Regions from separate parts of the Streptomyces sp. NPDC051020 genome, predicted to be linked through region 1. Evidence: riboswitches for the same ligand, from Rfam matches in the RefSeq annotation. Region 1 holds a riboswitch; the other holds the start of a gene.
The links. A riboswitch is a leader RNA that binds a small molecule or an ion and turns the genes downstream of it on or off. The one in region 1 is predicted to bind cobalamin.
Positions count from the first base shown of each region.

Region 2: it holds a riboswitch for cobalamin, as region 1 does, so the genes downstream of both, AB0N06_RS27005 (ABC transporter substrate-binding protein) here and AB0N06_RS09920 (prenyltransferase/squalene oxidase repeat-containing protein) in region 1, are expected to answer to the same signal.

Region 1 is NZ_JBFBCG010000013.1:38,713-45,967, forward strand. It holds gene AB0N06_RS09905 (ATP-binding cassette domain-containing protein) at 1-1,392, opposite strand, end outside; gene AB0N06_RS09910 (energy-coupling factor transporter transmembrane protein EcfT) at 1,392-2,561, opposite strand; gene AB0N06_RS09915 (SCO2322 family protein) at 2,558-3,199, opposite strand; gene AB0N06_RS09920 (prenyltransferase/squalene oxidase repeat-containing protein) at 3,241-4,509, opposite strand; cobalamin riboswitch at 4,616-4,750, opposite strand; gene AB0N06_RS09925 (MBL fold metallo-hydrolase) at 4,782-5,819, opposite strand; gene AB0N06_RS09930 (aldehyde dehydrogenase) at 6,168-7,255, shown strand, end outside.
Region 2 is NZ_JBFBCG010000057.1:39,297-46,551, reverse strand. It holds gene AB0N06_RS27025 (beta-ketoacyl-[acyl-carrier-protein] synthase family protein) at 1-810, shown strand, start outside; partial or broken gene AB0N06_RS27020 (acyl-CoA dehydrogenase) at 886-2,921, shown strand; gene AB0N06_RS27015 (acyl carrier protein) at 3,037-3,297, shown strand; gene AB0N06_RS27010 (beta-ketoacyl-[acyl-carrier-protein] synthase family protein) at 3,294-4,517, shown strand; cobalamin riboswitch at 4,598-4,786, shown strand; gene AB0N06_RS27005 (ABC transporter substrate-binding protein) at 4,849-5,889, shown strand; gene AB0N06_RS27000 (iron chelate uptake ABC transporter family permease subunit) at 5,973-6,980, shown strand; gene AB0N06_RS26995 (ABC transporter ATP-binding protein) at 6,977-7,255, shown strand, end outside.

The DNA of each region.
Region 1 (7,255 bases):
GGTCAGCACGATCGCCAGAGCCAGGGCGAGGCGCTGCCCCTCGGAGAGGTCGCGCGGGTGGGTGTCGTCCGGCACGTCCGGCAGCAGCTCGGAGACCAGGGCCCGGCAGCTGCCCGCCGCGGCGCCCGCGTCCGTGTCAGCCGTCGCGCACTCGGCGGCGACCGTGTCCGCGTAGAGCAGATCGCGCGGTTCCTGCGGTACGAGTCCGACCCGGCGCACCATGTCGCGCGGCGGCGTACGGTGCGGGGCCCGGCCGCCCACGTGGACGGTGCCGGCCGTGGGCTCGACCGTGCCGACGAGGGTGGCGAGCAGTGTGGACTTGCCCGCGCCGTTGCGGCCCATCAGGGCGACGGTCTCGCCGGGCGTGACGGAGAACGTCACCCGGCGCAGCGCCTCGACGCGACCGCGCCGCACCCCCAGACCCTCGGCCCGGACGGTTGCTTCCCCTGCGGGAACCGGAGCGGGCTCTGCATCGGGTGTGCGACGGCGGCCGAACAGCCCACGCCGTACCGGGGCGGCGGGCAGCGGTGCCGGGGCGGCGGGCGTCGCCGCCGGGACGGCCGACGGCGGCTCGGCCGACGCCAGCCGTTCCCGCAGCCCAGTCGCCCGGCGTCGCGCATCACGCACGGAGAGCGGCAGCGGTTCCCAGTCCGCCAGCCGTCCCAGCGCGACCACCGGCGGGTGGACCGGGGACACGGCCATGACGTCGGCGGGCGCACCGGTCACGGGTGCGGCGCCCGGCGACGGCAGGAGGACGACCTGGTCCGCGTACTGGACGACGCGTTCCAGCCGGTGCTCCGCCATCAGGACCGTCGTGCCCAGGTCGTGCACCAGCCGCTGGAGCACCGCGAGGACCTCCTCGGCCGCCGCCGGGTCCAGGGCGGACGTCGGCTCGTCCAGGACCAGCACCTTGGGGTGCGGGGTCAGCACCGAGCCGATCGCGACCCGCTGCTGCTGGCCGCCGGAGAGCGTGGCGATCGGCCGGTCGCGCAGTCCCGCGAGGCCCAGCAGGTCGAGGGTCTCCTCGACCCGCCGCCGCATGACGTCGGGGGCGAGCCCCAGCGACTCCATGCCGTACGCCAGCTCGTCCTCGACGGTGTCGGTGACGAAATGGGAGAGCGGGTCCTGGCCCACCGTGCCGACCAGATCGGCGAGTTCGCGCGGTTTGTGGATACGGGTGTCGCGGCCGTCGACCGTGACCCGGCCGCGCAGCGTGCCGCCCGTGAAGTGCGGCACGAGACCGGAGACGGTCCCCAGCAGCGTCGACTTGCCGACCCCCGACGGACCGACGAGCAGCACCAACTCGCCCTCTGGGACCGTCAGATCGACGCCGGACAGGGTGGGGTGCGCCGTGCCCTCGAACTGCACCGAGACCTGCTCGAACCGGATCATCACTGTCCCTTCTCGGAGTGCGCGACGGGAGCGTCGGCCGGACCACCCGCCGGTGGTGGCGCGGGCGCCACCACCGCGGGCAGCAACCCGATCAGCACCGCCGCCGCGGGCCACAGCGGGAACACTGGCGCGACCAGGGGGACGACCCCGGGGTGCAGCGCCTCCGGGTCGACGCTGCCCGCCAGGATCATCGCCGCCGCGACCACCGCACCCGACCCCGCCACCAGCCAGGCCCGCACACCCCACCGGTCGGGCCGGTAGCGGGTACGGACCGAGCGGGCGCCGCCGAGCCGCAGCCCGGCCGCAGCGGCGACGAGCCCGGCGAGCAGCAGCGGCAGCCCGTAGACCGCACCCTGCGAGGCCAGCAGGCCGTACGTACCGGCGCAGACCCCCAGCAGACCGCCGAGGGTGAGGACGTTCGTGGTGCGCCGGACGGCGGGTGGGACCTGCGCCGTACGCCCGTACCCGCGCGCGTCCATCGACGCCGCCACCGCCACCGACCGCTCCAGCGCACCCTCCAGCACCGGCAGTCCTATCTGCAGAACGGCCCGGATGCCCCCGGTCGGGCGGCCCCGCAGTCGGCGTGCGGTGCGCAGGCGCGCCACATCGGCGACCATGTTCGGCGCGAACGTCATCGCGACGACGACGGCGACTCCCGCCTCGTACAGCGCACCCGGCAGCGACTTCAGCAGCCGGGCCGGGTTGGCGAGCGAGTTCGCCGCGCCGATGCAGATCAGCAATGTGGCCAGCTTTGCCCCGTCGTACAGCGCGAAGAGCAGCTGCTCGGCGGTGACCCGGCCGCCGATCCTGACGCCCTGCGCCCAGTCCGGCAGCGGGACTTCGGGGAGGGTGAACACCACGTGCGTGCCGGGGATCGGCGAGCCGAGGAAGACGGAGAACAGCAGCCGAACGGCGACGACGAACAGCCCGATCTTGATGAACGCGCCGTACGAACGCGCCCAGGGCGCGTCCGTACGGCGCGCCGCCACGACATATCCGGCCACGCCCACCAGCAGTCCGAGCAGCAGCGGATTGCTGGTCCGGGACGCGGCGGTGGCCAGCCCGAGCGCCCACAGCCACCAGGCCCCGGCGGGCAGGGCATTGCTGCGGGTCGCGGTGGGCGCCCGCAGTGCATGGCTGAGCCGGGCCGCGCCGGGGGAGGCGGTCATCCGCGTCGGCGGCGGGCCTGCAGGACGGCGGCGATACCGAGCAGCAGGACGGCACCGAGCCCGACGAGCACCCCGGTGGACGGACCGCTGCGCCCGTTCCCGGGGTGGGTGGACGAGGGAGAGGCGGACGCCGTGTGCCCGCTGCCGGAGACCTGCTCGCCGCAGCCCGAGGCGGGGTAGCCGGTGATCGCGCAGAGCAGGGCGTCGCTGCTGTAGCGCAGCGGCTTGGCCACCGAGGCGAGCGCCTCGGCGGTGCTCGCCCCGGGGGCGACCTGCGCGCAGGCGGTGCGCAGCGCGGGCGGCGTCTCCCCGGCCGGGGCGTCCGCCGGTGTGCCGGGGTCGATGACGAGCGCGACGCGCTTGGTGCCGTCCTTGGCGGGGGTGTCCGCGCAGACCGTCGCGAAGTCGGGGGCGCGGCGCGGCTTCGCCGAGTCCTGGGAGTCCTCGCTCACGGAGAACCGGAAGCCCTGCACCGCCCCGTCGGCGGGCCGGACGAGCGAGGGGCCCTGGGTGGCATAGGCCCAGCCGGACCCCTGGCCCTCCCAGAACGACCAGTAGCGGTAGCCGGCCGCATGAGCGGTGCCCGCGCCGAGCACGGTCAGAGCGGCGCCGAGCACCAGCAGCAGCGCGACGGCCACCCGTCCGCCGAACGCATTCCCCGCACGATTCCCCGCTCGGTTCACGGCTGCTGGGGCTTCCGGCGGCTGCTGATCAGGAAGCCGATGCCCGCACCGGCGGCGAGGCCGATACCGACCAGCCACCACACCCCGAGACCGGCGTCGTCGCTGGTGCCGTCCTCGGCCGAGAAGTCGTCCGGGGTCGCACTGGGCGTGATGACGGCAGCGGGCGCGGGACCGCTCGCGTTCAGCTCCTGGACCAGGTCGACGCCGCCGAAGTCGTGGGCGTCGGCGCCGGTCGCGTGCGCGGCCAGGACCAGCTGGGCGTAGGCGGCGGGGCCGCCCTCCTCGGCCCAGCTCCTGGAGTTCTTCTGCAGCCAGCCGAGCGCACCGGCCGCCTTGTTCTTGTGGCCGGCGGAGGCCAGGGCGACGACGGCGTCCGCGGTGTTGCTGAAGTCGGGCTGCGGGGTGGTGTCGTCGGCGCCCGGCATCGGCGGCAGGTTCAGGTGGTTGCCGTTCTTCGCGAGGGCGCCCGCGAGGTAGAAGGCGCCGTTCTGGGCGGCCTGCTCCGGCTTGACGACGTCGCCCTTCCGGCAGGCCGGCGGCTTGCCTTCGACCACGGCGTTGTCTCCGGCGGCCAGCCCCTTGCCCATCGAGCCGAGCACGGCGGCCGCGGTGGCGTCCGCGTTCGCGGCGAGCTTCCCGGCCTTGTCGGGCTGGTACGCGAACGCGCCGCCGTCCGGGCCGCCGCACGGGATCGCGAGCGCGAGCAGCGCGTCGTACGGGGTTTTGCCGCCCGGATTCGTGATGTCGCCGATCCGCTGGCCCTGCCGGGCCAGCGCGCCGATCACGATCGAGGTGGAGTTGGCGTCGCTGGGGGAGCCCGGGTTGTAGCCCCAGCCGCCGTCCTCGTTCTGGATGGACTTCAGCCAGCGGACGCCGTTGTTGACGATGTCGCCGTGCCCGCCGACCTCCGCCAGCGCCTGCACCGCGGCGGCGGTCGCATTGGTGTCCAGCGTGGTCTTGGCGTCGCACGGCTTGGAGACATCGGCGCGGTACGAGGCGTAGGCGCCGTTCGCACACTGCTGGGCGATCAGCCAGTCCACCGACTTCGTGGCGGGCACGACCCCCTCGACGCGCTGGGCGAGGAATGCCAGCGACTGCCGCCAGACCCCGTCGTACGTCGGGTCCTTGGTGCCGTACAACCCGGAGGGCAGCGCGACGGACGGGGTGGGGGAGGGGGACGGCGCCGCGACCGCGGCCGGGGCAGCGGCCGCACTGAGCACGGTGGCGGTGGCGGCGAGCGCTGCTGCGCTGCGGCGTACGGTCATGGCGGGCTGAGCCTCTCCTGTGGGGAACCGGGCACAGGCACACTCAGGCACCAGGCTCCGGCCCCGTATTCCTCGACGGTGCCGGTCACCGGGGTTCCGGTGACGCGAGCCGGTCACGACCGCGGACAGGGCAGCCCGACTCACCGCTGTGTCGGCGGCTCACGGTTGCGTGGTCAGTGCCGGATTTGCACCGGCTTCCCCCTGAACGGGCATGATGACGACTCGCACACTCTACCGGGACGTAGCCTGCTCACCCCGGGCGGAGGGCTGCCTCACACAGCGACGTACGTCACCGGCCCGCTGCCCGGCACCGCCTCCGCGCGCCCCAGCTTCACCAGCCGGCGCACATGAGCCTCCGCCTCGGAGACGGCGATGTTCCGCGAGCCGTACGGGATCTGTTCCCAGGGCCGGTTCCACTCCATCCGCTCGGCCAGTTGCCACGGCGTCAACGGGGTGGCGAGCAGGGCGAGCAGTCCGGTCAGCCGCTCCTCGTGATGGTCGAGGAGTTCCCGTACGCGCCCCGCCGCGTCCGCGAACGCGTACTGGTGGGCGGGCAGCACCTCGGCGACCCCGAGTCGGCCGATGCGTTCCAGCGAGTCCAGGTAGTCGCCCAGGGGGTCGGTGACCGTCGCGTCGTCCGGGTCCTCGTACAGCCCGATGTGGGGGCTGATCCCGGGCAGCAGATGGTCGCCGGAGAAGAGCCGGCCGCGGCCGGGCAGATCGGCCGGATGGTCCTCCTCCAAGTGCAGGCAGACATGGCCGGGGGTGTGGCCCGGCGTCCAGATCGCCCGGAGCCGCCGGCCCGCGAGGTCGAGCAGTTCGCCGGGGACGATCTCGCGGTCCGGGAGGGCGGGGCGCAGTCCGGGGAGCGTGCGCGTCCGGCCGCTCGTGCGGGCGGCGCGCAGCGTGGCGAGGTGCTCCTCCGGTGCGCCGGCCGCGGCGAGCTTCGGCGCGAGGTAGGTCAGCCAGGTGCCGGGTTCGGACTCACGGGTGCGGCGCACGATCGCGGTGTCCGCGGCGTGCATCGCGATCCACGCCCCCGAGGCCTCGCGGACCTGTCCGGAGAGTCCATGGTGGTCGGGATGGTGGTGGGTGATGATCACGCCGTGGATGCCGGCGATGTCCACGCCGACGGCGGCGACTCCGGCGACCAGGGTGTCCCAGGCGTCGGGGTCGTCCCAGCCGGTGTCGACGAGGACCGGCCCGCGGTCGGTGTCGAGAGCATGCACCAGGGTGTGGCCGAGCGGGTTGTCCGGGATCGGCACCTTGATGGACCACACGCCGCCGCCGTGCTCGGTCACCTGTGTCATGGGGCTTCCCCTCTCCCGTCCCGGCCCGCGGCTGTGGTGCGCCATGCCCACTGTAACGAGAACTCGTTCCATTAGTAGCCCAGGACGACTATCGGCTTCGGATCAACGGGTCTGCGAGGGACCGCAGTTCCCCCGGCTGCCGCGGATCGAAGGGGAGGGCATGCTGTGAGCCCCGCCATGGAGCGATCGCCAGGGCGGAGCGCCGACGCCTCTCGGATCACGCCGGTCTCGTGGGGGATGTCCGATGCGTGGACTCCTGGAACTGGAACTGATATCAGTTCTGACACAGAGTCAGGTGTGAAGTCAGGTGCGGAGTCGGTACGTGCCGGGTCGCGGGAGGCAGCAGCCATGACCGAGCTTGTGGAACACGGAAAACTGTTCATCGGCGGGGAGTTGGTCGATCCGCTCGGCCAGGGCGTCATCGAGGTGATATCGCCCCACACCGAGCAGGTCATCGGCCGGGTGCCGCACGCCTGCGAAGCGGATGTGGACCGGGCCGTCACCGCTGCCCGCCGGGCCTTCGACGAAGGGCCCTGGCCGCGCGCGTCCCTGGACGAGCGGATCGAGGTGGTCACGCGGATCAAGGACGCGTTCGCCGTGCGGTACGAGGAGATCGCCCGCGTCATCAGCTCCGAGAACGGAACTCCGTACAGCTCCAGCGTGATGGTGCAGGCGCTCGCCGCGATGATGGTGTGGGACGCGGCGATCGCCGTCGCCCGCACCTTCCCGTACGAGGAGCGCCGCGACGGCGTTCTCGGGCCGCTGCTGGTGCGCCGGGAGCCGGTCGGGGTGGTCGCGGCCGTCGTGCCGTGGAACGTCCCGCAGTTCACCGCCGCCGCCAAGCTCGCGCCCGCCCTGCTGGCCGGCTGCTCCGCCGTGCTCAAGGTTTCGCCCGAATCCCCGCTGGACGCCTACATCCTGGCTGAGATCGCCGCCGAGGCGGGGCTGCCGGAGGGGGTGCTGTCGATCCTTCCGGCCGACCGTGAGGTCAGCGAGTACCTGGTCGGGCATCCCGGCGTCGACAAGGTGTCGTTCACCGGCTCGGTCGCGGCGGGCCGCCGGGTCATGGAGGTCGCCTCCCGGAACCTCACCCGTGTCACCCTGGAGCTCGGCGGCAAATCCGCCGCTGTCATCCTTCCCGACGCCGATCTGGACACGGCCGTCGCGGGCATCGTCCCGTTCGCCTGGATGATCAACGGCCAGGCGTGCGTCGCCCAGACCCGCATCCTCGTCCCGCGCTCCCGCTACGACGAGACCGCCGAGGCGTTCGCCGCCGCGGCGGGTGCGCTGAAGGTCGGTGACCCGCTCGACCCCGCCACCGAACTCGGCCCCCTGGTCGCGCAGCGCCAGCAGCAGCGCTCCCTCGACTACATCCGGATCGGTCAGGAGGAAGGTGCCAAGGTCCTTACGGGCGGCGGCCGTCCGGCCTCCCAGGA
Region 2 (7,255 bases), on a different contig from region 1:
AACGCGGCGGCCGGGGAGCTCGCCATCGCGCTGAGCGCCCAGGGGCCCAGCCTGGCGCCCGCCACCGCCTGCGCGTCCGGGGCGACCGCGATCGCCGTCGCCCGTGACCTGCTGACGAGGGGGCGATGCGATGTCGTCGTGGCGGGAGGTGCGGAGTCCGCGCTGACCCCGCTCGTGGTGGCGGCTTTCGCGAAGATGGGGGCGCTCTCCACCCGCACTGGCGATCCGGCGGGCGCGTCGCGACCATTCGCCACGGACCGGGACGGGTTCGTCATCGGGGAGGGTGCCGCCGTGCTCGTGCTGGAGCGGACCGCTGACGCGTGCGCGCGCGGCGGACATCCGCGTGCGCTGCTGACCGGCGTGGGTTCCAGTACGGATGCCCACCACCCCACTGCCCCGACACCCGACGGGCGCGGTGCGCAGCGGGCGGTGGAGGCGGCGCTGCATGAGGCAGGCTGGGCGCCCCACGAGGTCGACCACATCAACGCGCACGGCACATCCACTTTGTTGAACGACGCGATGGAGATCGCGCTCATCTCCCGGCTCTTCCCGCACCGGCCCTCGGTCACCGCTCCGAAGGGCGTGGTCGGACACACCCTTGCCGCCTCCGGGGCGATCGAGGCGGTGGCGACCGTACTGACCCTGGAGCAGGGCATCGTGCCGCCGATCGCCAACCTGGATGCGTTGCCGGACGGGTTCGCCCTCGACTGCGTGACCAAGGAGCCGCGCCGGCAGTCCGTCGAGCGCGCCGTCAGCCACTCCTTCGGCTTCGGCGGACACAACGTCGCTCTCGCCTTCCAGCGTGTCTGACCGGTCGGACCGCCCGCAGGTCCCGGTGGGAGCGGCGAGGTGTGTCCTCGCCGTTCCTTCATCGTTCTCCTGTTCATGACCGCAACGATCGACAGCACCACAGTCCACGGCACTGCCGACTTGTTGAGAGGCGTCCTCTTCGGCGTCAACTTCCTTCAGGAGCACGGCTCCTGGCGTCGGCTGATCTCTACGGAACCGTTCCGCCGCCCGGCCGGCCGCAGTGCCGACGAGCGTCTTGCCCTGACGTACGAACGCCTGAGGGTCCTCAACAGCGCGCTTGACAGCGCAGCAGGGCCCGCCGCCGACCCCCGCGCCCTCGCCGCCCTGCACGAGTGGCTCGGCCCGGTCGATCCGGCGCTCACCACCGTTGCGGGCATCCACTACAACCTCTTCCTCGGCAGCCTCCTCGACCACGCCGGCGACAACCGCCGTGATCTGTCGGACTTCCTCCGGTTGCGGCGCATCGGCACGTTCCTCTGTACGGAGGTGGCGCACGGCAATGACGCGGTGGCCATGGAGACCACGGCGACGTACGACCGTGCACGCGACGGGTTCGTGCTGCACACCCCGCACGCCGGGGCACAGAAGTTCATGCCCAACACCAGTCCGGCCGGCGGCCCCAAGGCCGGACTGGTTGCGGCGCGCCTGCTCGCCGACGGCGCCGACCACGGCGTCTTTCTCTTCCTGGTGCCGCTCACCGACGACACGCACGCACTCCCGGGGGTACGCGTCCGCAGGCTGCCGGCGCGCCTGGGCAGCCCCGTCGACCACTGTCTGACCTCCTTCGACCGGGTCTTCGTGGGGCGTGACGCACTGCTCAGCGGTGAGCACGGACGGGTCGGCGACGACGGGGAGTTCAGCAGCGTTCTGCCCAACCGCAGGCGTCGCTTCCTCACCTCGATCGCACGCGTCACGGTCGGCAAGATTTCCATGAGCGCCTGCGCGGTCGGCTCCGCGCGCGCGACGCTTGCCGTCGCCGTGCGCTACGGGAGCCATCGGCACATCTCCGGGCCGCGCGCCACGGAACGGGTGCGGGTGATCGCCCACCGCAGCCATCACGGCCCGCTCGCCGAGGCCATGGCCACGGTGTTCGCGATGAGCCTGCTGCATCGCAGGGCCCTCGACCGCTGGGAGAAACAGCTCGGGACCGGCACGGAGACGGGACGGGCCGAGGCGGAGCGGCTGGTCGCCGTCGCGAAGGGGTGGATCACCTGGCAGGCCCGTGCCGTTGTCGTCGAGTGCCGCGAACGATGCGGAGCACAGGCGCTGTTGGAGAACAACGGCATGACCGAGCTGATCACCGGCGTGGAGGCGGTGATCACCGCCGAGGGCGACAACCTGGCCATCCACGCCAAGGCCGCCGCAGAAATGCTCTTCGCCACCTCACCGTCCGTGGACGGCGGCACCTCGGGCCGGGCGACCGGAGAGCTCGCCGACCCCCGGTTCCTGGGGTGGCTGCATGCGCAGGTGGAGGCCATCTGGTTCGCCCGCGCCAGGGAGCGGATGAGCAGTGCACCGCACAGTGACCCGCTGGCGCGGTGGAACGCGGCGTCCGGGCCCGCCCTGCGGGGCGTCGAGGCGCACGCCCGCCGACACGCGGCCGAGGCGTACGCGGAGGCCGTCGCAGAACTGCCCGTAGGCCCTGGCCGCGAGAGGCTGGCCGAACTGGAGCGGCTGTTCGCTCTCCAGTGGGTCGCCCGCAACAGCGGCGATCTGCTCGCCGCCGGCCATCTGACCGCCGATCAGGTCAAGGCCCTGCCGGACGCCGTCGAGCAGCTCATCGCCGCCGTCGCCGGGCATCTGCCCACCCTGATCGAGTCCTTCGCGCTGCCGGACGAGGTGCTCGCGGACTGGCCCATCGCCGGCGCGAACTATGTCGATGCGTACGACGATCCGGAGGCGTCCTGGCAGACCACCACCGGGGCGCAGGGGGAGCGGTGAAGGCTTCGGACGAGCGAACCGCCGGACAGCTGTGCAGGGTACGGGACGCGGTCGGGGCCCTTGGAGTCCGGGCCGTTCTGCTGGCGTACTGGGGCACCACATCCGTCCTTTCCCGGCGCTGTGCGAAGCCACGGGTGATCGTTGGCGAATCGGTTCGCCGCAAGGCGTAACCGGCAGATCGGGAGTCAGTTACTTCGGCATCGGGACCGTGCGTTCCACCGTCCCGGGAATCGGTAGAACCTGCATGAAATGCGCGACCTGCACGACCTAGCGAAGAGGAAGATCATGAGCGCGATCCACCCCCAGATCACCGACGTTCTCACGAACACCTTCAAGGTGCCGGCCGCCGAGATCCTTCCGGGTTCCACGATGGACAGCCTGGAGATGGACTCCCTCGCCGTCGCCGAGTTCGCCGTCATCATCAAGGAGACGCTGGGGGTCGAGGCCGACTCCGGCAAGCTCTACAAGGACGCCACCCTCGCCGACATCACGACGTTCATCGATGCCGTGGTGAGCGGCGACCCCGCGATGAGCAACGCCCGATGAACAGGCCTGCCGTCGCCGTCACCGGCCTGGGGATGATCACCCCGGTCGGCAACGACACCGACACCACCTGGCACGGGGTGTGCGCCGGGGTCTCACCGGCCCGCACCGTCCCCGAGCTCGAAGGCTGCGCGATCGACTTCGCGTGCACGGTCTCCGGTTTCGATCTGGACGACGCGGTCGGCGGCCGTGCGGCCTTCCGGATGGGGAGGTACGTCAAATTCGCCGTCCTCGCCGCGCGGGAAGCGGTCGCGGACGCCGGACTGGACCCGGCCGACTGGGACGGCAGCCGGGTCGCCGTGGTCGTCGGCACCAGCAGCGGAGGATCCGCGGGCCTGACCGAACAGGCCGTCGCCCTCGACCGGCGCGGGCCGGGGGCCACGTCGCCGGCGGGGATCCTCCTCACCATTCCGAACATGCCCGCGGCGGAGATCGCCATCCGGATGGGGGCGACCGGTCCCAGCCTGGCGCCGTGCACCGCCTGTTCCTCCGGGGTCACCGCGCTCTCCGTCGCCCGGGACCTGCTGGTCACCGGGCAATGCGACCTCGCCATCGCCGGAGCCACCGAGTCGATCGTCTTCCCGGTCGCCATGACCGGATTCGCGCGGTCCGGTGCCGCCGCCACGAGGGACGGCGACCCGGGCCGCCTCTGCCGGCCGTTCGCGGCTGATCGTGCCGGCCTGGTCATGGGCGAGGGCGCCGCCGTCATGGTGCTGGAACGGGCGGATGACGCACGGGCCCGGGCAGCGGTTCCGCGGGCGCTGCTCGCCGGGACAGGCGCCACCACCGACGCCCACCATCCCACCAGTCCGCACCCGTCCGGCGCCGTCGCCCGGGCCGCGGTAGAGGCCGCGCTGCGCGACGCGGACTGGGCGGCCGCGGACGTCGAACACGTCAACGCGCACGGCACGTCGACACCGCTGGGCGACGCCATCGAAGCCGCTCTCATCAGCCGGGCCTACCCGCACCGGCCACCCGTCACCGCCCCCAAGGGGGTACTGGGCCACTGCATGGGGGCCGCCGGAGCCATCGAGGCGGGGCTGACGATCCTCACGCTGCAGCGCGGGGTCGTACCGCCGATCGCCAACCTGGACGCCCCGGCGCCCGAGTTCGACATCGACTGCGTCACCCGACAGCCCCGCCACCGGCCCGTCCGGCGCGCCGTGAGCCACTCCTTCGGGTTCGGCGGCCACAACGCCGTGGTCGCCCTCCAGAGTCCGTAGGCAGGGGCAGACATGACGGTACGGTACGGCCGGGACGCCTTTGGCCCCACCGCACCGCCGACGAGCCGCGCGGGGCCGCGTGATAGCTTGCCGAAGCCAGTCAAACTCCACGTAGGGGTCAGGGAATCCGGTGCGAATCCGGAGCTGACGCGCAGCGGTGAGGGGGACGGGCGGGGCCACGGCCACTGGGACATCCACGGTTGTCCTGGGAAGGCGTCCCGTCCGAAGGAACCCGAGTCCGAAGACCTGCTGGCACCTGTCGCCCGGTACCGGGCGACAGCACTTCGTACAGTGGGCTCCGCGCATGGGCCCTGAGACGCAGAGGGACTCCGTGCCGTCCATAGCCAGCCCCGCCCGCACCGCCGCCCTGCTCCCGGCGGCACTCCTCCTGCTGACCGCGTGCGGCGGAGGGACCGACAACTCCGCGGCCAAGTCAGCTGGTGGCGAAGGCTATCCGGTGACGCTCAGGAACTGTGGTCGCACCGTCACCGTCGAAGCCGCACCGCACCACGCCGTCTCCGTCGACCAGGGATCGACGGAGATCCTGCTCTCCCTCGGCCTCGCCGACCGGCTGGCGGCCACAGCCACCTGGACCGACCCGGTGATGAAGGGGCTGGAGAAGGCCAACGCGAAGGTGCCACGCCTCTCGGAGAACCGGCCGTCGTCGGAGAAGGTCCTCGACCAGGAACCCGACTTCGTCAGCGCCTCGTTCGAATCGACCCTCGCCAAGGGCGGCGTCGCCCCCCGCGAACAGTTCGAGGAGCTCGGTGTCCCCACCTACGTGTCGCCCGCCGACTGCACCGGCAAGGACAACAGCGGCGGCGGCGACGGAGCGCGTACCGAAGCACTGACCATGGACAGCGTCTACGGCGAAGTGCGCGACCTGGCCGCCGTGTTCGGCGTTCAGCAGCGCGGCGACGAGCTCGTCGCCCGGCTGCGGGAGCGGGTGAAGAAGGCCACCGACGGCATCGACGCCTCCCACGCCACTCTCCTCTACTGGTTCTCCGACTCCAAGGCCCCGTACCTGGCTGGCTGTTGCGGTGCACCCGGCGTCATCACCAGGGAGCTCGGAGCGAAGAACGTCTTCGACGACACCCATGAGGAATGGCCGCAGATCAGCTGGGAGACCGTCGCCGACCGCAACCCCGACGTCCTGGTCATCGGCGATCTGACGCGCAGGGCACAGACCGCCGAGAGCGCCGCGAAGAAGATCGAGTTCCTGGAGTCCAATCCCGCGACGAAGAACATGGACGCCGTCAAGCACAAGCGGTACGTGCTGCTCAGCGGCCAGGCCATGAATCCGTCCATCCGGACGGTCGAGGGTCTGGAACAGGTCGCCGCCGGGTTGCGGACGTTCGGGCTCGCCGGGTGACGGACACCGAACGGGTCGCAGCGGTACGTACGGAGCAGGCACCCGGAACCGATGGGCACCGCAGGGCCGGTGGCGCACGGGGGCTGCGCGACGGTGTGCTGTGGACCACGGGCCTCGCCCTGCTCGCGCTGTCCGTCGCCATCGCCGTCACCATCGGCCCCGCCCGGATCTCCGTCGCCGACGTCTGGTCCGCGGTGGCCGCCCACCTCGGGGTGGGCGAATCGCGGCTCACCCCTGTCCGGGACGGCATCATCTGGAACCTGCGCATGCCCCGTACCCTGCTCGCCGCCGTGTGCGGCGCCGGACTCGCGGTGTGCGGCACGGTCATGCAGTCCCTGCTCCGCAATCCGCTCGCCGACCCGTTCGTCCTCGGCGTCTCCTCCGGGGCGTCGACGGGTGCCGTCGTGGTCGTCGTCCTCGGGGTGGGCGGGGGAGCGGTGTCGATCTCGACCGGGGCGTTCATCGGGGCACTCTGCTCGTTCGCCCTGGTGCTGCTGCTCAGTCATACCCTCGGCGGTACGACGGACCGGGTCGTCCTCTCCGGCGTCGCGGCCATGCAGCTGTTCTCCGCGCTGACCTCCTTCGTGGTGATGACCGCGGCCGACGCCGAGCAGACCCGAGGCGTGCTGTTCTGGTTGCTCGGCTCGCTCAGCGGGGTCGGCTGGACCGATGTGTGGGTCTGTTTCCCCGTGCTCGTCGTGACCCTGCTGATCTCGCTGGGCCACGCCCGAACGCTCGACGCCTTCGCCTTCGGTCAGGACGCGGCCGCCGCCCTGGGAGTCGATGTCGGCCGCACCCGGATCGTGCTGCTCTGCACGACCGCGCTGCTGACCGCCGCGCTCGTCAGCTCGGCGGGTGCCATCGGCTTCGTCGGGCTCGTGCTGCCGCATGCCGCCCGGGCGCTCACCGGCTCCGGGCACCGGCAGCTGCTGCCGGTCACCGCGCTGGCCGGGGCGGTGTTCCTCGTCTGGGTCGACACGCTCGCCCGGACCGTCCTCGATCCGCAGGAGGTGCCGGTGGGCGTCGTCACCGCCCTCATCGGCGTACCCGCGTTCGTTCTGGTCCTCTACCGAACCCGGAGGACCACATGACATCCATCGGTACCACCGCAGGTCTGCGTGCCCAGCGAGTCTCCCGCGAGGCGGGCGGCCGTCTTGTCCTCGACGGGGTCTCCCTCGTCTCTCCGCCCGGCGCGACCGTCGGACTCCTCGGCCCCAACGGGTCGGGCAAGTCCACGCTGCTCCGGGTGCTCGCGGGGGTCCTCGCGCCGGCGGCGGGCGTGGTGACGCTCGACGGCGAACCGCTCGCCGCGATCGGCCGGCGCACTGTCGCGCAGCGGGTCGCCGTGGTCGACCAGCATGCCGAC